Regions from separate parts of the Phyllobacterium sp. YR620 genome, predicted to be linked through region 2. Evidence: predicted binding sites of a transcription regulator. Region 2 holds the regulator's gene; the other holds the start of a gene.
What was found. The regulator LexA, encoded in region 2, represses DNA repair genes until DNA is damaged. The targets are predictions, from matches to a motif close to TGTTCNNNNTGTGTTCNG.
Positions count from the first base shown of each region.

Region 1: BLR72_RS10095 (helicase-related protein) is a predicted target of LexA. The motif match lies at 7,160-7,177, and genes of this name have one in related genera.

Region 1 is NZ_FNJP01000002.1:675,068-686,247, reverse strand. It holds gene thiQ (thiamine ABC transporter ATP-binding protein) at 1-222, shown strand, start outside; gene BLR72_RS10115 (M48 family metalloprotease) at 427-1,854, shown strand; gene BLR72_RS10110 (CarD family transcriptional regulator) at 1,907-2,506, opposite strand; gene fdxA (ferredoxin FdxA) at 2,866-3,204, opposite strand; gene BLR72_RS10100 (RNA-binding S4 domain-containing protein) at 3,519-3,917, opposite strand; gene BLR72_RS10095 (helicase-related protein) at 3,919-7,002, opposite strand; gene BLR72_RS10090 (beta-ketoacyl-ACP reductase) at 7,565-8,290, opposite strand; gene BLR72_RS10085 (acetyl-CoA C-acetyltransferase) at 8,412-9,596, opposite strand; gene phaR (polyhydroxyalkanoate synthesis repressor PhaR) at 9,858-10,463, shown strand; gene BLR72_RS10075 (GlcG/HbpS family heme-binding protein) at 10,538-10,975, shown strand; gene BLR72_RS10070 (cupin domain-containing protein) at 10,981-11,180, shown strand, end outside.
Region 2 is NZ_FNJP01000003.1:475,329-486,508, reverse strand. It holds gene BLR72_RS14130 (RHS repeat domain-containing protein) at 1-3,380, shown strand, start outside; gene lexA (transcriptional repressor LexA) at 3,546-4,265, shown strand; gene BLR72_RS14120 (ComEC/Rec2 family competence protein) at 4,259-6,562, opposite strand; gene gltX (glutamate--tRNA ligase) at 6,820-8,244, shown strand; gene gltA (citrate synthase) at 8,394-9,686, shown strand; gene BLR72_RS22620 (P-loop NTPase family protein) at 9,703-10,107, shown strand; gene lpxB (lipid-A-disaccharide synthase) at 10,325-11,180, opposite strand, start outside.

The DNA.
Region 1 (11,180 bases), on a different contig from region 2:
CGCCATGAAATGCTTGACCTCGTCGAAACCCTGCAGCGCGAAACCGCGATGACCGTGGTCATGGTCACCCATCATCCTGACGATGCGCTGCGCATGGGGTCAATCCTGGTCTTTCTCGACAATGGCACGATCGCGGCCAAAGGACCCGCACAGGAACTTTTATCCGAACAAGGACCATCGCTGTTGCGGAAATACCTCGGTACGAAAGACTCTGACCTTTGACATATTTTCGACGCCTTGGCTTACTTAAGAAAAAACCATGAAATTCTTGCTCAGGACAGTTCATCGGGATAGCAAGAAGGATGGTACGCGAGTCTGCTGCTTCGCGATGATAACGAGGATATGATTCTGGGTCCGCACGATCTGCAATTGAGCCACGGATGGTTCCCTCCCGCCACCCGCCGCAGGAATCTTGCGTCGGCAACGCTGCTGCTCGCCTTTTTGTCAGGTTGCCAGGTGCTGAGCGTGACCAAGGAGGACGCCATTGGCCCCTCCTCCAACCCCGTGACCGTCGACAATGTCAGCAAGAACGACCGCCTGGCAAAGCTCAGCGCCGAACAGCATCCGCGCATCCTCGCAACCTATGGCGGCGAGTACAAGGATGCCAAGCTTGAGCGCATGGTTGCGAAGGTCGTCGGCAACCTGACCACCGTGTCCGACAATCCGACCCATACATACCGCATCACCATTCTGAACTCGCCGAACATCAATGCTTTCGCCTTGCCCGGCGGCTATCTCTACGTGACGCGCGGCCTGCTTGCGCTTGCCAATGACAGCGCCGAACTTGCCGCCGTCATTGCCCACGAAATGGGTCACGTCATCGCCAACCATGGCATCGAGCGGCAACAGCGCGAACAGGAAGCGCAGATTGCCGGGCGTGTCGTCTCGGAAGTCCTCCAGGACGATAGCGCCGGCCGCGAGGCCCTCATTCGCGGCAAGCTGCGCATGGCGCAGTTCTCACGCAACCAGGAATTGCAAGCTGATGCGATCGGCATCAAGATGATCGGCGAGGCAGGCTATGACCCGTTTGCCGCCGCTCGCTTTCTGCAATCCATGGCTTCCTATGCGGATTTCCGCAGCGTTTCCGGAGCGACGGATGCCAGTCTCGACTTCTTGGCGAGCCACCCGTCCGCCCCACAGCGCATCGAGCTTGCCCGCGGCCACGCCCGGCGGGTTGGGGCCCCCGGCGTCGGCACCACCGATCGCGATTCATTCCTGCAAGGCATCGACGGCATCCTCTATGGCGATACGCCCGAGGAGGGTTTTGTCCGCGGCCGCAGCTTCGTTCACCCGCTGCTTGGCGTGAGCTTCACAGTGCCGGAAGGCTTCGTCATCGACAACAGCGCCGATGCGGTCATGGCAACCGGCCCCGGCGAAGTGGCCATCAGGTTCGATGGAACGCAGGTCTCCGGCAACCCTTCGATGACCGACTATATGCGCAGTGGCTGGGTCACCGGGCTCGACAATGCGAGCGTCACCGCGACGACTTTCAATGGCATGCCCGCAGCGACGGCGAAGGCACGGGCGGACCGCTGGGAGTTCGACATCTTCGTCGTCAACGCCGGCAACCGGATCTACCGGTTCCTGACCGCTGCGCCGGCCGGAAGCGCCGCGCTCAATCCTGCGTCACAGACCGTCATCCAGAGCTTCCGCCTGCTCAGCCCGCAGGAAAAGGCGAGCATCAAGCCGCTGCGTATCCGGGTCGTCACCGTCAAGCCCGGTGACACGCTCGTAAGCCTTTCCAATCAGATCATGGGGACGGATCGCAAGCTCGATCTCTTCCGCCTGATCAATGCACTGCCGCCAGGCGGCACCGTCTCCGTCGGCGACAAGGTCAAGATCATCAGCGAATAACAATAAAAAAGCCCGGCATTGCCGGGCTTTTTACGATCGATGAAAGAACAGCTTATGCCGCTTCTTCCTGTTCGTCTTCGACGGCGATATCAGCATCGGCATCGGCTTCTTCAGCCTTCGCACCGCGCTTCGGGCCCTTGGCGAGGTTAACCTCGATCAGCCGGACGGCTTCCGTTTCCGACATCTTGTTGACGGCGGAAATTTCACGCGCCATGCGGTCGAGCGCAGCTTCGTAAAGCTGGCGTTCCGAATAAGACTGTTCAGGCTGATTGTCTGCGCGGAAAAGGTCGCGCACGACTTCCGAAATCGAGATAAGGTCGCCGGAATTGATCTTTGCATCATATTCCTGCGCGCGGCGCGACCACATGGTGCGCTTGATACGGGCGCGGCCCTGGACAACCTTCAATGCGCGATCGACATAGTCGGTCTCGGATAGCTTGCGCATGCCGATGGCAGTCGCCTTGGCAACCGGTACCTTCAAACGCATCTTGTCTTTCTGGAAATCGATGACGAAGAGTTCGAGCTTGTGGCCTGCAACTTCCTGTTCTTCAATATTTACGATCTGGCCTACACCGTGGGCAGGATATACAATAAATTCACCCGTTTTAAATCCAATACGCTGGGCGGCTTTCTTCTGCTGAACTGCTGTCATTCGCTTAATAACTCCTTGTTGCGCCCGGCAAAACGCACCGGCTAGAACCAACCACTGGACCCGGATTACCGGTCTGTCGGCCGTCAATATGTTCACGCAAAAGCAATCCGGACAAACCAGCGGGCTGAGGCACACAAACAACCACACCCTGAACTGTTAGGTCCGAAATAAATCTAGCCGATTGGTGATTTATGCTTTAGCGCCACGAAATTGACGTCCAATGATCAACATATCAAAGGACCATAACATGAAAAGTGATTAGAATCAACTTTTTGCTGCACTTGCTCAAAAATAGTCAGAATGCAAGTCTTGAAAATTGCAGCAAATCAAGTCTTGCAAACACGGGATTCGGGGAAGATTCAATCGCCTTCGCCGGGCTCCGCTGAAAAGAATTTTTCAAACTTGCCTTCGACGCCGTCCATCTCCTTCGCATCGGCAGGAGCATCGCGCTTCTGCGAGATATTAGGCCACTTGTCGGCATATTCCGCGTTAATCTGCAGCCAGCTATCGAGGCCCGGCTCGGTATCCGGCTTGATCGCTTCCGCCGGACATTCAGGCTCGCACACGCCGCAATCGATGCATTCATCAGGATGAATGACGAGCATATTTTCGCCTTCATAGAAACAATCGACCGGACAGACCTCAACGCAATCCATATATTTGCAGCGGATGCAGTTATCGGTCACAACGTAAGTCATTTGCAGGCTCCTGAAGACACCACACTCGGTGTGTCAGCGGTTGAGGTAACGATTTGGCGCCGGGCTGACAAGAGGGGAAAATCGGCTGCGGCACCAGAACGCGCCCCGTCAAAGGTCTAAGTCGCGGAAACGAACTCCATCCGACCTGGCCAAGGGCAAATCCAAGTATGCGCGCCGCCTTTCTTCGCACCGGGCAGGCCCGTCAACAAGCAACGAGCATCCTTTGCTAGCGCAGATTGCGGAATAATATTTTAGCTGTGCGGCCTTTGGTGGAGATTATTTCGACGTGGCCGTCAATACTTGCAATTGAGCCGTCAATTGTCGCGGTCGTCGTCGATGCCATCCATCAGGCGATCCACCTGCCGGCGTTCGCGCTTTGTCGGGCGCCCGCTTCCGGCGTCGCGTTTCGGCAGCAAGTCGAGTTTGCTCACATCGCCTTTAGGCGCTGGCGGCGGCGACATATCCTCATAGAGCGTGCGCGCTTCTTCGGCCGGGCCGCGTCTTTGTCCACCATCGAGCACTCGATAGATGAGTATCCGCCGATCAAGCGTAATAGTCAGCACATCGCCCGCCTTGACGCCATGCGACGGCTGGTCGACTTTGTCCTTGTTGACGCGAACCCCACCGCCCGAGACAAGTTTCGCTGCGAGGGAACGGGATTTGACGACCCGCGCGAAGAATAGCCACTTGTCGATGCGCTGGCGGTCCGACATCCTATTTTTTCAGTTGCTCCTTCAAGGCAAGAAGCTTGGCAAAGGGCGAATCCATGTCGATCTTGACTGGCCGCTCCTCGCGCTCGGGACGCTTGCCATGCTGCGGCTTGCCGTTGTTGGGCTTGCCGCCTTCGTTCTTGAAGCGATCATTGCCTCCGGGCTTGCCCTTGCCACGGAAATGTTCCTTGCGCTCGCTCCGCTCGGGCCGCACATTCTCGTTGTTTGCCGGACGAGGGCTGCGTTGCTCGGCCTGGTTGTTGCCCCGGGCTTCCGCACCACGGGCGTTGCCGCGCTTTTCCTGATTGCCGCGATTGCCGCGGCCATCGAAACGGGCCTGCCGCCACAAAAGAATTGGCTTTGGTGCTTCTTCGGGGGCGCTCGGTGCAGCCTCGACAGTTTCCGCCACTTCTGCGGGAGCGCTGGCGACGGCCGTGGTCTCTGCCGGTGCGGCAGCGGGTTCATCCACTATCGGCGTAGCTTCGGATGCGGCGGGCTCTGCCTCGACAGCATCGGTTGCAACCGGTTCTGCCGTTGCTTCGGCCGCGCCACCTTCCGCAGCCGGAGCCGCTTCTGGCGCGGGCACAGCGGCCGCATCGAACTCGACGAGCTTGGCAGCGACCGCTGCAGCGTCGGTCGCTTCCGCACGGTAGCCGAGATTCTTCAGAATCTCTTCCATGTCGTCGGCAGTCGCGCCAAGGATCGACATCATTGCCGGGGTTACGACGAAGCGTGTTCCATCGTAAGCGCCATCCGGACGCGTGCCGGTTCCAGGCTTCCAGCCGAGAGCGGGGCGAATAAGATCAGCGAGCCGTTCGAGAATATCGATGCGAACGGCGCGGCGGCCAAGCAGGCGGTAACCGGCAAGGCGGTAGAATGCAGGATCAAAGCTTGCATCGGTGACGACCGACGTGCGTCCCGCTGCAAGCACCTGCACGACGTCGCCATAACCCGGACGATCCTTGGCGTCTTCCTTGAGCGCCCAGAGCAGCGTCAACAGGCCGGCCGGAGCGGGCTTCAAGAGCAGTGGCAGGAAGACGTGGTACGCGCCGAACCGCACCCCGAGCCTGCGAAGCGCAGCGCGCGAATCCTGATCGAGGCCGCGAACGTCGTCAGCAACATCACGGCGCTGCAGGACACCGAAATTTTCGACGAGCTGGAAGGCAAGTCCCTTGGTGATACCGACGAGCGCATCGGCATTGGCGAGATCAACCAGCGGCTTGAGGACCGTCTCGATATGATGGGCAAGGAAACGATCGACGCGCGCGGCGACCTTATCGCGCGCCGGACCCGTCAATTGCTCATCCGCCAGAAGGACGGCGCGCGGCTTGAGCGCCTGCTCGCCCGGCACCACCGACGCGATCGGGGCGCCTATCCAGCGCAGGGTTCCATCCGACCCGAGGGCGAAGTCGCCATTGGCAGACGCGGCAAAGCGCTCTGCCCGGCTCTCGAACTCCGCAGCCAGGGCTTTTTGCGCGGCTGCCCGGAGGGCTTTGGCATCCGTTCCCTCGACCTGTGCGTCCGTTGTGAAACGGAATCCGTCCAGGCGTCCAACATGGTGCCCTTCGACAACGACGTCCCCGGCAGGGCTGATTTCGGCTTCTAGCATTGTATTCTCTCTCAGGCGCCTCATAAGCACGCTTGTCCTGCGGTCTACGAAGCGTTTCGTCAACCGTTCATGCAGTGCATCGGATAGTCTGTCCTCAATTTCACGCGTCTTTTCTTGCCAATGTGTCGGATCTGCCAGCCATCCGGGCCTGTGCGACACAAAAGTCCACGTTCTGATCTGGGCGATCCTGCGTGAAAGAGCGTCAATGTCACCGTCCGTGGAATCGGCCCGGCGCACCTCTTCGGCCATGTAATTCTCGTTTACATGACCGAATTCGACGAGATCGGTATAGACCGACGCGATGATGTCGGCATGCTGCGCCGGCGCGATCTTGCGGTAGTCGGGAAGCGCGCAGGCATCCCACAACAGCGCCACGCGCTCCGGCGTATTGGCAAGCGGGGCAACGTCGGGATCGGCCGAAAGAAACTCGAGCGCTTGCTGGTCGACGGCGGGGAGCGCACGCGTCAACCCCTCGATCGTTGCCGGTGTCTCGATCGAGCGTTTCAGCGCGGCGATGCTCGAATAGTCGAAACGGGCCGTCCGCCACTGCAATATCTTGACCGGGTCGAATGTGTGCGACTCGACGCGTTGCACCAGCTCCTCGGAAAAACCGGAAATTGCCCCCGTGACGCCAAAGGTACCATCGCGCAGGTGCCGCCCGGCTCGGCCCGCAATCTGGCCGATCTCGGCCGACGAAAGGTTGCGGAACTGATAGCCGTCGAATTTCCGGTCCTGGGCGAAGGCGACATGGTCGACATCAAGGTTGAGACCCATCCCGATCGCGTCGGTCGCGACCAGATAGTCGACATCGCCCGACTGGTAGATTTCGACCTGCGCATTGCGCGTTCGAGGACTCAAGGCCCCCATCACCACGGCAGCGCCGCCGTTCTGGCGCCGGATGAGTTCGGCGATCGCATAGACCTCCTCGGCCGCGAAGGCTACGACCGCGGTGCGCGGCGGCAGGCGGGTAATCTTCTTCGATCCCGCATAGGTGAGGTTGGAAAGCCGCGGCCGCGTGACGACGGAAATGCCGCGCAGGAGCTTTTCGAGAATACCGCGCATGGTGGCGGCGCCGAGCAACAATGTTTCCTGGCGTCCGCGCAGATGCAGGATGCGATCGGTGAATATGTGCCCGCGCTCCAGATCATTGGCGAGCTGCACCTCGTCGATGGCGACGAAATCCATGTCGGTCTGGCGCGGCATGGCTTCCACAGTGCAGACTGAATAGCGCGCGCCGACCGGATTGATCTTTTCCTCGCCCGTTATCAGCGCAACGTTTGCCACGCCGACCCGCTGCACCACGCGGTTATAGACCTCGCGCGCGAGCAGCCGCAGCGGCAGGCCGATCATCCCGGTCTGGTGCGATAGCATCCGTTCAATGGCGAGATGCGTCTTTCCCGTATTTGTCGGTCCGAGTACGGCCGTGACGTCACGGCCCGTCAGGACGAGAGGAAGTTCAGAGGTGGGCATAAGGTTCATCAACTACATTCCAATACCGGTACCAAGGCCCAATCAGGTGAGTGAGTAGTAGCCGGGCATGCTTTTCCGCGTAGCACTTTCAACGTCCGACAGAAAGTATGCGGGGGCGACCGGATAAACAATCATGAACCGATTCACGGAGTCTTCCATTAAGAAATAGAACGCGAGAAGAACGAATCAGCTACGAATCAGCTCTAGGATGAGATTCCTGATTTGTTCACGGCAATATGTAGATTTTTGCAATCCGAGTCCAGCTAAATGCTGAATCGGCTTTTGCCGGGATGAGCAGTCCTGTGGCATCTGCATTAACGATAATGCCAGAATGAAAGACGCCCGATTGAATAAAATACGACTGTTAATTCAATAAGTTATTAGAAATTCGAGCAGAAAAGTACTGCGTGTGGTTTTACTCCTGCGAATCCGACTGGAAGCGCGCAACGGCCAGGTAAAGCCCTGTCGTTTCGCGTCTTGTTCCGCAATGTACGACATCGCTGTTAGGAGAAGATTCAGGGCTTGCGAATGAAGAGTGTCTCGCGAGACCGCGCGACACTCTTTGGCAGGATCAGCTGAAATATTGTCCGCCATTCGCCGAGATCGTGGAGCCGGTGATGAAGCCGGCATCGTCCGATGCCAGGAACACCACGCAACGCGCGACTTCCTCCGGCTCACCGAGACGGCCGACCGGGATTTGCGGAATGATGCGCTCGTTGAGCACCTTCTCGTCGATCGCGCGCACCATCTCCGTGCCGATATAGCCCGGGCAGATGGCGTTGACGGTGATGCCGGCGCGCGCGCCCTCCTGGGCCAGCGCCTTGGTGAAGCCGATATCGCCTGCCTTCGACGCCGAATAATTCGCCTGTCCCGCCTGGCCCTTCTGACCGTTGATCGACGATATGTTGATCACCCGCCCAAATTTGCGGTCACGCATGCCGTTCCACGCCGGGTGCGTCATGTTGAAGAGGCCCGTAAGGTTCGTATTGATGACGTCATTCCACTGCGCCGGCGTCATCTTGTGGAACATTGCATCGCGCGTGATGCCGGCATTGTTGACGAGAACGGCGACCGGGCCGAGATCGGCCTCGATCTTGGCTATGCCGGCTGCGCATTCCTCATAGTTGGACACGTCCCATTTGTAGGCTGGTATGCCGGTTTCCTTGCTGAATTTCTGCGCCGCTTCGTCATTGCCAGCGTAGTTTGCCGCAACATTATAGCCGGCCTTCTTCAGCGCAATGCTTATGGCAGCGCCGATGCCACGTGTTCCGCCCGTTACGATTGCTGTTTTTGTCATTGTCGCCCTCCCTTAAACGTATTTATGCCAATCAAGAAAATGTTGAGAAAATCGAAAGCGCAGGGCCTACCCACCGTGCGAAATGGACCGGCCCGTCAAATGCGCGCCGGTCCTCAGCGGATTAGTCCTTGAGGCGTTCGATGCAGAGTGCAACGCCCATGCCGCCGCCGATGCAAAGGGTTGCGAGCCCCTTCGTGCCGTTACGGCGCTTGAGCTCAAAAAGCAGCGTATTGAGAATGCGCGCACCCGAAGCGCCGATCGGATGTCCGATCGCAATGGCGCCGCCATTGACGTTGACGATATCGGGATTGAAGCCGAGGTCCTTGTTGACGGCGCAGGCCTGCGCAGCAAATGCCTCGTTGGCTTCGACCAGGTCGAGATCCTCGGCTTTCCAGCCGGCTTTCTCCAGCGCCTTGCGCGAGGCAGGGATCGGCCCGGTTCCCATGATTGCCGGGTCAACGCCGGCGGTCGCCCAGGAAGCGATACGGGCAAGCGGCTTGATACCACGGCGATTGGCTTCTTCCTCCGTCATCAGCACAACCGCGGCGGCGCCATCGTTCAATCCGGAGGCGTTGCCTGCGGTCACGGTGCCTTCCTTGTCGAAGGCCGGACGCAGCTTGGTCAGCGCATCCATCGTGGCGCCATGACGAATATATTCATCGTCAACAACGACAACGTCGCCTTTGCGCGTCTTGATGGTGAAGGGAACGATCTCGTCCTTGAACTTCCCGGCCTTTTGCGCGGCCTCGGCCTTGTTCTGCGAGGCAAGGGCGAAACTGTCCTGCTCCTCGCGCGTCAACTGCCACTTGCGGGCAATGTTCTCTGCGGTGATGCCCATATGATAGCCATGAAACGCATCGGTGAGGCCGTCCTTGATCATCGTATCGATCATCTTGTAGTCGCCCATCTTCACACCGGCGCGAAGATGCGCGCAGTGCGGGCTCAAGGACATCGATTCCTGTCCGCCGGCGACGATGATATTGGCATCGCCTGTTGCAATCTGCTGCATACCCAGCGCCACGGCGCGCAGGCCCGAGCCGCACACCTGGTTGAGGCTCCAGGCGGTTGCCTCCTGCGGGATACCGGCAGCGATGGCTGCCTGACGCGCAGGGTTCTGGCCCTCGCCGGCCGTCAGCACCTGGCCGAGAATGACTTCATCCACATCTGCTGCCTCCACGCCGGCCCGCGCCAGGACCTCCTTGATGACGGCAGCACCGAGTTCGTGCGCCGGCGTATTGGCGAATGCGCCGTTGAATGACCCGACAGCGGTGCGCGCAGCGCTAGCAATGACGATCGATTGGCTCATGGGAAGTCTCCTCAAATTTGTCATGCTGGTTGGTGCAGCACACTTCCCCGACAGAATTCCCTCCCCGCAATCGTTTGACAAGGCATTTGTTTCCGAAGGCCAAATTATCCATTGCTGCAGCGCAGCATGACCTTCCTCGCATCGCGTTGGATGCGCTGCACAATTCTCTTTGAATTGCCGCGCTTTGCCCCTATCCTTCCCGCTTGATCCGTAAGCCGGCACGCAAATTCGGCGGAGGGCGCGAGGTTGGGGAGTTGAGCAATGGCAGGAAAAACTGGCGACGTCGTGATCAAGAAATATGCCAATCGGCGTCTCTACAACACCGGCACGAGTACCTATGTGACGCTTGAGGATCTGGCCGAAATGGTCAAGCGCAATGAGGACTTTACAGTACAGGATGCGAAGACGGGGGAGGACATCACGCATTCGGTTCTGACGCAGATCATCTTTGAACTGGAGAACAAGGATGGGCAGAACATGTTGCCGATCCCGTTCCTGCGCCAGTTGATTGCCTACTACGGTGATCAAATGCAGGTGGTTTTGCCGACATTCCTCGAACAGTCCATGCAGGCTTTCGCCAAGGAGCAGGAGCGTATGCGCGAGCAGCTGACCGCGGCCTTCGGCAAGACGCCAATGGACATGATGAATGTCAGCGCCCCTATCAAGCTGGTCGAAGAGCAGGTGCGGCGCAACACTGAAATGCTGCAGAACGCAATGCGCATGTTTACGCCCTTTCCGCTCGGCAAGGGCCCGGAGCCCGAAGCGGGCGAGGTATCCGACAAACCCACCAAGGATGGCGGCGGCCTCGACGAGTTGAAGGAACAGATCGCAGCGATGCAGCGTAAACTCGACTCGCTCGATAAATAGCAACCTGCTTCATTCGACAATGGGCTTCGCTCCGAAGCCTGCTTTCATTCGACATCTATCGCAGAGAGACCATCATGGCATACATCACACTTTCGAAGGCCAATACCATCATCAAGGCCGCATTGGCCAAAGGCGCCGAGGCCGGAATGCGACCGCTTTCGGTCACCGTTCTCGACGCGGGCGGTCACCTGAAGGCCTTCCAGAAGCAGGACGGCTCGTCGATGCTCCGCTTTGAGATCGCTTTCGGCAAGGCCTATGGCGCCCTGGCTATCGGTGCCGGTTCGCGTACCGTAGAAAAATTCGCCAAGGAGCGTCCGCATTTCATGGAAGGGCTCGTCGCTTCGTCCGGCGGAAATGTGATTCCGGTTGCCGGCGGCGTACTCGTCAAGAATCCTAAGGGCGAGGTCATTGGCGCAGTCGGCATCAGCGGCGACACGTCCGATAATGACGAGACGGCAGCGATCGCCGGCGTCGAGGCCGCTGGCTTTGTCGCCGATGGCGGCCAGGGTTAGACCGCATGTCCGGATCAGCCAAGGCAACCGTCTTCATCGACAATGACCGCGTTGTGGTGACGGAGTATCGGTTTGCGCCGGGAGACAATACGGGCTGGCACCGGCATGGCCACGATTATGTTGTCGTGCCGATGATGGACGGACGGGTTAAACTCCTGACCAAGGATGGCGAGTCCTTTGCGGACATGAAAAAGGGCGTGCCTTA
Region 2 (11,180 bases):
TCGATGGGCTCGACGCGCGCCCGGTCCTGAATGTTTCGACGACCCCGATGCGCACCGCATATCGGACGGGCGAGCCGATCCGCTTCCTTGCGACCTCTAACTACCCCGCCTTCATCCAGCGTTCCGAAATTCGCGTCTTCGAGGATGACAAGCAACTCACGGATAAGCCGATCGCAGTCATTGCGGTTCCGGTCAACGGCGAAGCCGGCTGGACCATGCCAGCAACCGAGAATGACGACCAGCGCTTCAAATACGTGCTGCGAGTCTATGATGTCGACAACCGTTATGACGAGACGTTGCCGCGCCCGCTTCGCCGCATGGATCGCGACCTGCCGCGGGAAGAGGAGAATGCGGTCGCGCCGGGCATGACCGAGGACAACACCGGATTACGGAACATCCCGGTTCGTGGCGGCGCAGTCACCGTCTACGGCCGGAACGTTCCCGACGGTTACGGGGTGCAGGCGCTCGACGATAGGATCCCCGTCGATCGCGAACGTTCCTTCGTCATGCAGCGCATTTTGCCGCCCGGCGATCATGATGTGGACGTGACTGTCGTTGGCTCGAAGGGCAGCGCCGTCGACTTTCACCGCCAGATCAACATCCCCAATAATGACTGGTTCTATGTCGCGCTGGCCGACCTCACTGTCGGCAAGAATAGCGGCAGCGATCATATTGAGAGCGTGCGGCCGGGCGAATATGACGACATTTATACGAAGGGTCGCCTCGCCTTTTACGTGAAAGGCAAGATCAAGGGCAAATATCTGCTGACCGCCTCGGCCGACACAGGAGAAGACAGTCTCGATCATATGTTCCGTGGACTCGATGCCAAGGATCCGCGGCAATTGCTGCGGCGGCTCGACCCGAACGACTATTACCCGATCTATGGTGACGATTCCACGGCGATCGACGACGCTCCGACCAAGGGCAAATTTTACGTGCGGCTCGAGCGCGGCGACAGCCAGGTCCTGTGGGGGAGCTACAAGGCGATCATCCAGGGCACGGAGTTCATGCGCTCGGACCGAGCGCTCTACGGCGCGAGCGCTGCCTATCGCTCAGAGAAGACGACACCCTTCGGAGAGCGCAACAGCGAAGTGACGCTCTATGCGGCGCAACCGGATACGCTGCCGCAACGCGACGAATTCCTCGGGACCGGCGGCTCCGCCTATTTCATGCGCAGGCAGGACATAACGATCGGCTCCGAAACCGTGACGGTGGAAGTCCGCGATTCGACAACTGGACAGATCATCGAGCGGCGCACCTTGCGCTATGGCGAAGACTATTCGTTCGACTACCTGCAGGGCATGCTGATCCTGAAGCGGCCGCTTTCCTCTTCGACCGGCACGACGGGCCCGGTGCGTGAAGGCGCGCTCGGCGGCAACAAGGTCTATCTGGTATCGCAATACGAATACACGCCAATCGCCGGTGACCTTGACGGCTATGCCTATGGCGGACGGGCGCAGCATTGGTTCGACGACAAGGTTCGGGTCGGCATCACCGGCATGAACGAAAATACGGGCCTCGCCAACCAGAAGGCTTATGGCGCCGACATCAAGGTCCGCCATTCCGATACGACTTTCATCGAAGGCGAAATATCGCGGTCCGATGGACCGGGCTTCGGCACGTCCCGCTCCACCGATGGCGGGCTGACCCTGAGCGACGTGCAGACCACGGGCACGCGCGGCCGCCTGGCCACGGCGTGGCGCACACGGGCGCAACTCGACCTGGAAGACATCAGCAAGAGCGGCATGAAGGGCACGCTCGGCGGGTACTACCAGGAAAAGGACGCGGGCTTCTCCACCCTTTCGGAACAGGTTGCGGCGGATCAGCGGATCTGGGGACTCGCGGCAGATATCGATATCACGAAAGATTTGAGCCTCGACCTCACCTATGACGATTTCAAGGAAGGTGAAGCGACTAATGATTTCTACGATCAGGCGGTCGGCGGCAGGTCCAAGCGTAAGGGCGCTGCCGCAATCAGCAAGCAACTGAACGAATACTGGAAAGCCTCGTTCGGCGTCACCTATCTCGAACTCAGTAATCCGCTCGCAACAACTTCGAACAAGTCCGGCTATGACGGGTCGCGGCTCGATGCCGGCGCTCGTCTCGAATATGCACCCGATGCCGAACATACCTATTACGGCTTCGGACAAGGAACTTTGTCGCGATCCGGCGACATCGAGCGCGGCGACCGTCTTGGCGTCGGCGCCGAATATCAGCTCACCGAAAAGATCGGGCTAAACGGCGAAGTATCCTATGGCGCGACTGGGCTCGGCGCCCTCGCCGCCGTCACCTATGAGCCGACAGCGGAGGATAGTTACTATCTCGGCTACCGCCTCGACCCCGATCGCGCATTCGACCTTGACCGAACCTACGATCTCGACGGGACTGATTACGGCGCGATCGTCATCGGCGCGCGCCGCAAGCTCGACGACTATTGGTCGACCTATGCTGAGAATAATTACGACCTGTTCGGGAGGCGCAATTCGCTCGCCCAAACCTACGGTGTCGTGTACACGCCCGACGCCAAATGGACGGTCGATGGCGGGCTGGAGATCGGCACAGTCGAAGACGATACGATCGATCCCTCCACAAATCTCGAACGTTCCGATTTCGACCGCAAGGCGATCTCCCTGTCGGTCGGCTACAAGGACGAGGATCGCATTGCCGCGCGCATTCGCGGTGAGACTCGTTTTGAAGATTCCGACGATGATACCCGCGATCTCAACACCTACCTCTTCGCAACGGGCTTCAGCTGGAAGACGAACGATAGCTGGCGGCTGCTCGCCAATATCGATTCAGTTCTCTCGGACTCGAACGGTGATGGTTCGTTCAGGGATGGCGACTATGTCGAAGCCTCGCTCGGATATGCCTACCGTCCGATCACGAACGACCGGCTGAACGCTCTCCTCAAATATACCTGGCTTTACGATCTTCCGGGCGAGGATCAGGTCAGCGCGGTGACCGGCGACGAATACGGGCCAGCACAGCGCAGCAACATTCTTTCCGCCGATTTCACCTACGATCTCGTTCCCTGGCTGTCCGTCGGCGCGAAATACGGCTTCCGCTACGGTCAAGTGCGCGAGCGGCTTCAGGACGATCTCGACGCATTCTCCGATTGGCAGACTTCCTCAGCGCATCTCGGCATTGTTCGAACCGATTTTCACATCGTCAAGAAATGGGACGCCTTGCTGGAAGGGCGCGTCATGTACATGGCCGAGGCGGATACGACAGATCTTGGCGTGCTCACCGCCGTTTATCGCCACGTCGGCGACAACTTCAAGGTCGGCGTCGGCTATAATTTCGGCAATTTCTCCGACGATCTGCGCGACCTGACGCTCAACGACCGCGGTGTGTTCTTCAACGTCGTCGGCAAGTACTGACGCATGGGCGTTGTTCATCGCGCAGGTGCCGGCAACGGGCCAGATGCGCTATTTGGATATCGGCGCACTCCTTCTACACGACATATTAATACTTGTGGAACACAACTGGAACAGATAGTGTTTGTTCTGGTTTTGTTTTTCCGATTCCGTTTCGAAGGATCGCCGATGCTCACGCGTAAACAACACGAACTTCTGCTCTTTATCCATGAGCGCCTGAAGGAAACCGGCATCCCTCCATCCTTCGACGAGATGAAGGATGCATTGGACCTAGCGTCCAAATCGGGGATACATCGGCTGATAACAGCGCTCGAGGAACGAGGTTTCATTCGACGGCTTGCTAACCGTGCGCGGGCGCTGGAAGTCCTGCGCCTGCCGGATTCAATTGCGCCTGGTCTCAATGCGCAAAAGAAATTTTCGCCAAGCGTGATCGAGGGCAGCCTCGGCCGCAATGTCGCCCCCCCCCGCCCGCAGCCACGCGCTTCGGATGACGACGGTGCGCCGACGATCGTCAACATACCCGTCATGGGCCGGATCGCGGCCGGTGTACCAATCTCCGCCATCCAGAATCAGACGCACATGATTGGCCTGCCGCCGGACATGATCGGCAGTGGGGAGCATTATGCGCTGGAGGTCAAGGGCGATTCCATGATCGAGGCGGGCATCTTCGACGGCGACACGGTCGTCATCCGGCGCGGCGACACGGCCAATCCCGGCGAAATTGTGGTCGCGCTTGTCGATGACGAAGAGGCAACCTTGAAGCGCTTTCGGCGCAAAGGGGCATCGATTGCTCTCGAGGCCGCCAATCCGGCCTATGAGACGCGCATATTCGGGCCGGATCGGGTGCGCGTGCAGGGTAAGCTGGTCGGTTTGATCCGCCGTTACTGACGGATCGGGTTTTCCTGATCGTCTGCCGGTGGCTTGGTCTTTGCGGCACGCCGCTGCGGTTTTTGCTCCGCAAGATTGCGGGCGGTGCGGGAAAAAGCCCGATAGGCGTTCCATGGGCGCTGAGGGGAGCCCACGGCGTAGGTAATGTTTGCAGACTGGAGGCGTGCCTGCAATTGTTCTACAGCAAATGCAGCCGCATCTAGCCCGGACGGTGGATCGACCTTGTTGTCGCCGAACCTGATTTCTGCGGAACCGCGTAGCGCCAGGTCCTGCGCCGTAATTACAAGAACGTCCCCCGGCTCGCAGGTTGCTGTGGGACCGGTGAAGGCAAGGACGACGATATCGCCCTCGGCACAAGCAGTTGATTTTTTGGTCGGATCGTCCGTGTAGGCGACGATCAGGCCGCCGGCTTCCCTCGCCAGGCACACGCCGTCGGCGCACTCAAATTGTCCATCGGCCGGCGATGCGCCATTCTTTGCCGGCGTGAGCACTTGAATTGCGCCGTACCCCTGCTGCCAGTTATCGAGGGTGAAACGGCTTGCCGTTGCGCGGTTCACCGTCAGCGCGTCGTCGGGGGCGCTCAAGGCGACGAGCCTGCCCTCTTCGGCAATCACTATATCCGGCGGACGTGCAGAGCGGAGCGGCACTATGGCCAATGCCATTACTGCAAATCCAACGAGCCGCAGCCGCGTTGTCAGCAACATGAGGAGGACCAGTCCCGCGGTCATCAAAAGCAGGCTCGTTTGCGGCATTGATCCGAAATTGCCGCTCGGCGAATGCGCGCCAACCATCTTCGCGATCGCAATGACCCATTCGATGCCGCGTTCCATGACAGCAAACGGCAGCCAATCGAGATCAAATGGCATCGCAAGAACAGCAAGCACCGCAAACGGCATCACAAAGATCGAGACAACGGGCAGCGCCAGCGCGTTGCCCACAAGCCCAAGCGGCGCTGTGTTGTTGAAATGGTAGGCGGCGAAGATCGAGCTCGCCGTCCCGGCAACCAACGAAGTCATGGCGATAGCGCCGACATGGCTTGCCGCCATCATCGGCAAACGCAGAAGCAATCCCTCGCCTTTCGTTCGGTTTGACCTGTTCTTTCGGCGCGATCTCCAGCCGTAATATGCAATGAGCGCGCCTGTCGCCGAATATGACATCTGGAAACTCGGTCCGAGAATTTCATGCGGAAGCAGCGCTATCGTGATCAAAGCGCCGATGGCGAGATTGCGCATGGAGATTGCCGCGCGATCGGCCATCATGGCAATGAGCATCACCGCCAGCATCACGAAACTGCGCTGCGCAGCTACATCGGCGCCCGAGAGCAGGAGATAGAAGCCGGAACCGGCAAGGGCGACGAATGCCGCCAGTTTTTTCATTGGATAGCGGGCTGCAAAGCCGGGAAAGAGGGCCATGCTGGCGCGAAGCGAGCCGACGATGATGCCGGCCACCAGCGCCATGTGAAATCCGGAAATCGAAAGAATATGCGAAAGCCCGCTCAGTCGCATTGCGTCATTCGTCGCCTCGCTAATGCCGTCGCGCTGGCCGGTAATCAGCGAAGCCGCAATATCGCCGGGTTCCCCCTTGATGCGGGAAAGCACACGCTGCGTAAGTTGCTGGCGGATATTGGCGACCGTCTGCCAGGCTTGAGACGCAATCGCCTCATCGACCGGCGTTGCGGCGAGTTGAGGTTTACCAAGGAAAAACCCATTTGCGCCTACGCCCTTATAGTAATTATTGAACGCAAAATCGTAATTGCCGGGCCGTACCGGACCTCGCTGCGGACGCAGGTGGACGAGGCCCTGCAGTCCCGCGCCAATTTTCATTCCTGCCGGCACGGATCGCGCCGACACGACAACCCGTTGCGGCGAATAGCGGAGTGTCGGCCGCTCGGTTGCGATAATGTCGAGGGTGACGCGCCAGCCGCCTCTTGCGTCTCTAGCCATGGCCACGACGCGTCCGGTCAAACGGGTAGTAATGTCCGACCCAAGCATTTTCGTATCCGCGCGCATGGTTTCGAGCTTGCCGGCAACCATTCCCGCGACAACGGCAACTGCAAAGGCGAGCGCCAGTCTGGTCCTCGGACGGGAATGTGCGAGCTGCATCAGCCCGACAAGCAGGGTCAGCCCAAACAAAATGGCGCTCAGTCTTGGCTCGGCCGACGCGCCGAAATAGATGATGGCGCCGATGCCGCAACACACCGGGAGAAACAGAAACAGCGTGCCGCGCTCGATCTCCTGGCTAAAAAGCGTCGGCGTTGCGACGAAGGCGCGCCTTGTCGCCGCCATGGCGATCGCCATGGGTCGCCTACCCGCAGAGAGTTCAGTCCCTCGCGTTAGAACGCCTGTTTCTGTGCCTGGATAGGTCGCAACGGCGTTGCCAGTGTCCTGAACACTGAAAAAGAATAGCCGCTCATCGATTTTTGATCTGGTCTGCGGTTCCTCCATTTGCCCCCAAGCACCAATACCCTTGCACCTCAGCGGTGCTATGCTACATGAACGCCAGATCAATTCGATTGGACGTTCGGCTAATAGCGCGACGCGTCCCTGGAGCTCCCATGTCGTCCCCTGTCGTTACACGTTTTGCCCCATCCCCTACCGGCTACCTCCACATTGGCGGTGCCCGCACGGCACTGTTCAACTGGCTCTATGCAAAGCATACGGGCGGCAAGATGCTGCTGCGGATCGAGGATACGGATCGGGAACGTTCGTCAGATGCGGCGGTAACTGCCATCCTCGACGGCTTGACCTGGCTCGGCCTCGATTGGGATGGCGAGGCTGTATCCCAATACGCCCGCGCCGGTCGCCACCGCGAGGTCGCCGAGGAACTTGTTGCCAAGGGCAAAGCCTATTATTGCTACGCATCGCCGGCCGAGCTTGAAGAAATGCGCGAGAAAGCCCGCGCCGAAGGCCGGCCGCCGCGTTATGACGGACGCTGGCGCGACCGCGATCCCAAGGAAGCACCTGAGGGCATCAAGCCGGTCATTCGGGTCAAGGCGCCGCAGGAAGGCGAGACTGTCGTGCACGATCAAGTTCAGGGCGACGTGCGTTTTCCCAACAAGGATCTCGACGATTTCATCATCTTGCGCTCGGATGGCACGCCTACCTATATGCATGCTGTGGTCGTTGACGACCACGACATGGGCGTTACGCATATCATTCGCGGTGACGACCACCTGACCAACGCAGCGCGTCAGACCGTTATTTATAACGCCATGGGTTGGGATGTACCGGTTATGGGCCATATTCCACTCATTCACGGCGCGGATGGCGCCAAGCTTTCGAAACGCCACGGTGCGCTCGGGGTTGAGGCGTATCGCGCAATGGGCTACCTGCCCGCCGCACTGCGCAATTATCTCGTCCGCCTGGGCTGGAGCCACGGCGACGACGAGATCATGTCGGACGCACAGATGATCGAGTGGTTCGAGATATCGGACATTAATCGCGGCGCCTCGCGCTTCGATTTCCAGAAGCTCGAAGCAATTAACGGCCATTATATGCGCATCACGGACGATGCCGCGTTGGTCGAGGCCATGATCGCCATCCTGCCCGAGGTTGAGGGCGGCGAAGCACTTCTCGCCCGGCTCAACGATACGACCAGGCGGCAGCTCCTGGCGGCCATGCCCGGGCTCAAGGAGCGCGCAAAGACGCTCGTCGAACTCGCCGATAGCGCGAAATATCTTTTCGTTGAGCGTCCGCTGACGCTCGACGACAAGGCAGCGGCACTGCTGAATGACGAAGGTTTGGGCGTGCTGGCCGGCGTGTTGCCCGAGCTTGCTGCGGTCGATGACTGGACGGCGTCCGCGCTCGATGCCGCAGTGCGGGTCTATGCGGAAAAAACCGGGCTCAAACTCGGCAAAGTGGCACAGCCGCTGCGTGCCGCATTGACAGGAAGAGCAACGTCTCCGGGTGTTTTTGACGTGCTTGAGGTGCTCGGAAGGGACGAATCCCTCGGCCGGATCAAGGACCAGGTAAAAGGATGACAAGTGCGTCCTTCAGGCGCATTTTTGCATTGCAACATCGCGCCGTTTGAGTACGGTGTCGTGCCTGAGGAATTCACGATCTACGGCCTCGGTTGAGGCAAGTGCTTTTGCGCTGGATCAGCGCAAGCTGAAGCAAGAAAGGAACGGCAATGTCTGAAAACAACGTCAACATCGATCTAAATGGTCACCAGTTCTCAATGCCCGTGCGCAAGGGGACCATTGGACCGGATGTCGTGGACATTGGGACACTCTACAAGAACACGGGCGCGTTTACCTATGATCCCGGTTTCACGTCCACGGCGTCCTGCGAGTCGCAGATAACCTACATCGACGGCGATGAAGGCATCCTGCTGCACCGCGGCTATCCTATCGAGCAACTGGCCGAGCATGGCGATTTTCTCGAAGCCTGCTATCTGTTGCTTTACGGCGAACTGCCGACGAAGAGCCAGAAGGCCGATTTCGACTATCGCGTAACCCATCACACGATGGTGCACGAGCAGATGTCACGTTTCTTCAGTGGTTTTCGCCGCGACGCGCATCCCATGGCGGTCATGGTCGGCTGCGTCGGCGCGCTGTCCGCGTTCTATCACGACTCGACCGATATTTCCGATCCGCATCAGCGCATGGTCGCCTCAATCCGCATGATCGCCAAGATCCCGACCCTCGCTGCCATGGCCTATAAGTACCACATCGGCCAGCCATTCGTTTATCCGCGCAACAACCTCGATTTCGCGACGAACTTCCTGCACATGTGCTTTGCCGTGCCCTGTGAAGACTATGTGCCAAATCCGGTGCTTGCACGCGCGATGGACCGAATCTTCATTCTTCATGCGGATCATGAGCAAAACGCGTCGACGTCGACCGTCCGTCTCGCGGGCTCTTCCGGCGCAAACCCGTTTGCGTGTATCGCAGCAGGCATCGCCTGCCTGTGGGGTCCTGCCCATGGCGGCGCCAACGAAGCCGCACTAAACATGCTCGGCGAAATCGGCTCGGTCGACCGCATTCCGGAGTTTATCGCCCGCGCCAAGGACAAGAACGATCCGTTCCGCCTGATGGGATTTGGCCACCGGGTCTACAAGAACTACGATCCGCGCGCGAAGATCATGCAGCAGACCACCAAGGAAGTCCTTGGCGAACTCGGCATCAAGGACGATCCTCTGCTCGACGTTGCCATGGAGCTCGAGAAAATCGCGCTAACGGATGAATATTTCATCGAAAAGAAGCTTTATCCGAATGTCGACTTCTATTCGGGTATCACATTGAAGGCTCTCGGCTTCCCCACCACCATGTTCACCGTGCTCTTCGCTGTGGCACGTACGGTTGGCTGGATCGCCCAGTGGAAGGAAATGATCGAGGATCCGCACCAGAAGATCGGTCGTCCGCGCCAGCTCTACACCGGTGCGACACAGCGCGACTATGTCAGCGTCGAGAATCGCAAGTAATCTGCCTGCAGCCGTAATGAAAAAAGGGGCGCCGTTTGGCGCCCTTTTTGTTCCAACTACATTTTTCAATCGTTTTTTTCAAAAGCTATTAATAGAGGACCGCAGCATGAAGCGCGAATTGGTTGTTGGTTGTGCCGGTGCCGGTAAATCAACGGTGGCGAAGGAACTTGCGGAGATTACCGGACTTCCGCTGATCCACCCCGACCGCCACTATTGGTTGCCCGGATGGGAAGAGCCCAGCAGAGATCCCTGGAGGGTCATCGTAGAATCTCTGTCGGCTCAGCCGGAATGGATCATGGATGGGACTTACAGCGGCACGCTTCAGCAAAGGCTCGCTCGTGCCGATACGATTATTCACCTGGATTATCCTACTTGGTGTTGTCTCTGGCGCGTCATTCTGAAAAAACGGCCCGTGGCTTAGGAGAAATCCGGGGCAACGAACTTGGGCCTGGATGTCCTGAGCGCTTCGATTGGCAGTTTCTGCGCTATGTCATTAGGTACAGAAGAGATCATCGCGAACGCGATCTCGCACGAATGAGTGGATTTTCAGGTAAAGTTTACCGGTTTACGACGCCGTCAGCCCTTGCATCATTCGTTAAGCTTCAACGTGAACGTCTTTGCAGCGGCAAGCGTTCAGCTTAGCTGCGCTTTGCCATCTCAAGCACTTTTTGCGCAGCGATTTCGCCGGACGGGCGTTCGGTCTGCATCAGGCTCGCAATCTTGTCGAAACTTTCGAGCTGGGCGCTGCGACGATGGCCGGGAACCAGCAATTGTTCGAGCTGACGGGCCAGAGATCCAGCCCGAACGAACACGTTAAAGTATTCCGGCACGACCGGTGCATCTGCGATGATGTTCGGCAGAGCCGCGCTCCAGATGGTAATGCGCGGTGCCAGAAAGGTGCGCGCGAGCCAGTCCGGCCGGTAAGAGAGAACGGTCGGGATGCGGGCGAGCGCAAGCTCAAGCGACACGGTGCCGGACGCCGCAAGCGCGGCATCGGCGGCCGCAAAAGCATGCAGACGCTGTGCCTCACCGACGACTATGTCAGGCTGGATTTTCCACCCCGCTGTAAGCTCCCTGACAAGCGGCTCGATCTTCGGCAAAGTGGGCAGCGTTATCTTGATCTGGTTGCCGCGTTTGGCGAGAAGTTCGATGGCTTCTCCAAACGGCTCCGCAAGGCTCGTTACCTCGGACCGGCGCGATCCCGGCAAGACAACGAGAGTCTTTTCGGTGCGTTCGCCAAGCTGCGCTTCGCGCGAGCGGTTCTGCCGGGCAGCTTCAAGAAGCGGCGCGTGCGAAACGAGCCGATGGCCGACATAGGTCGCAGGCGGACCGTCAAGATCCTTCAAGGCCTCCACTTCGAAAGGCAGGATTGCAAGCACATGGTCGATATAGGATCGCATCGCCTTGGCCCGCTCCGGCCGCCAGGCCCAGACCGAGGGGCTTATGTAGTTGACGATAGGGATTGAAGGGTCGGCCGCCCTCACCTTGCGCGCT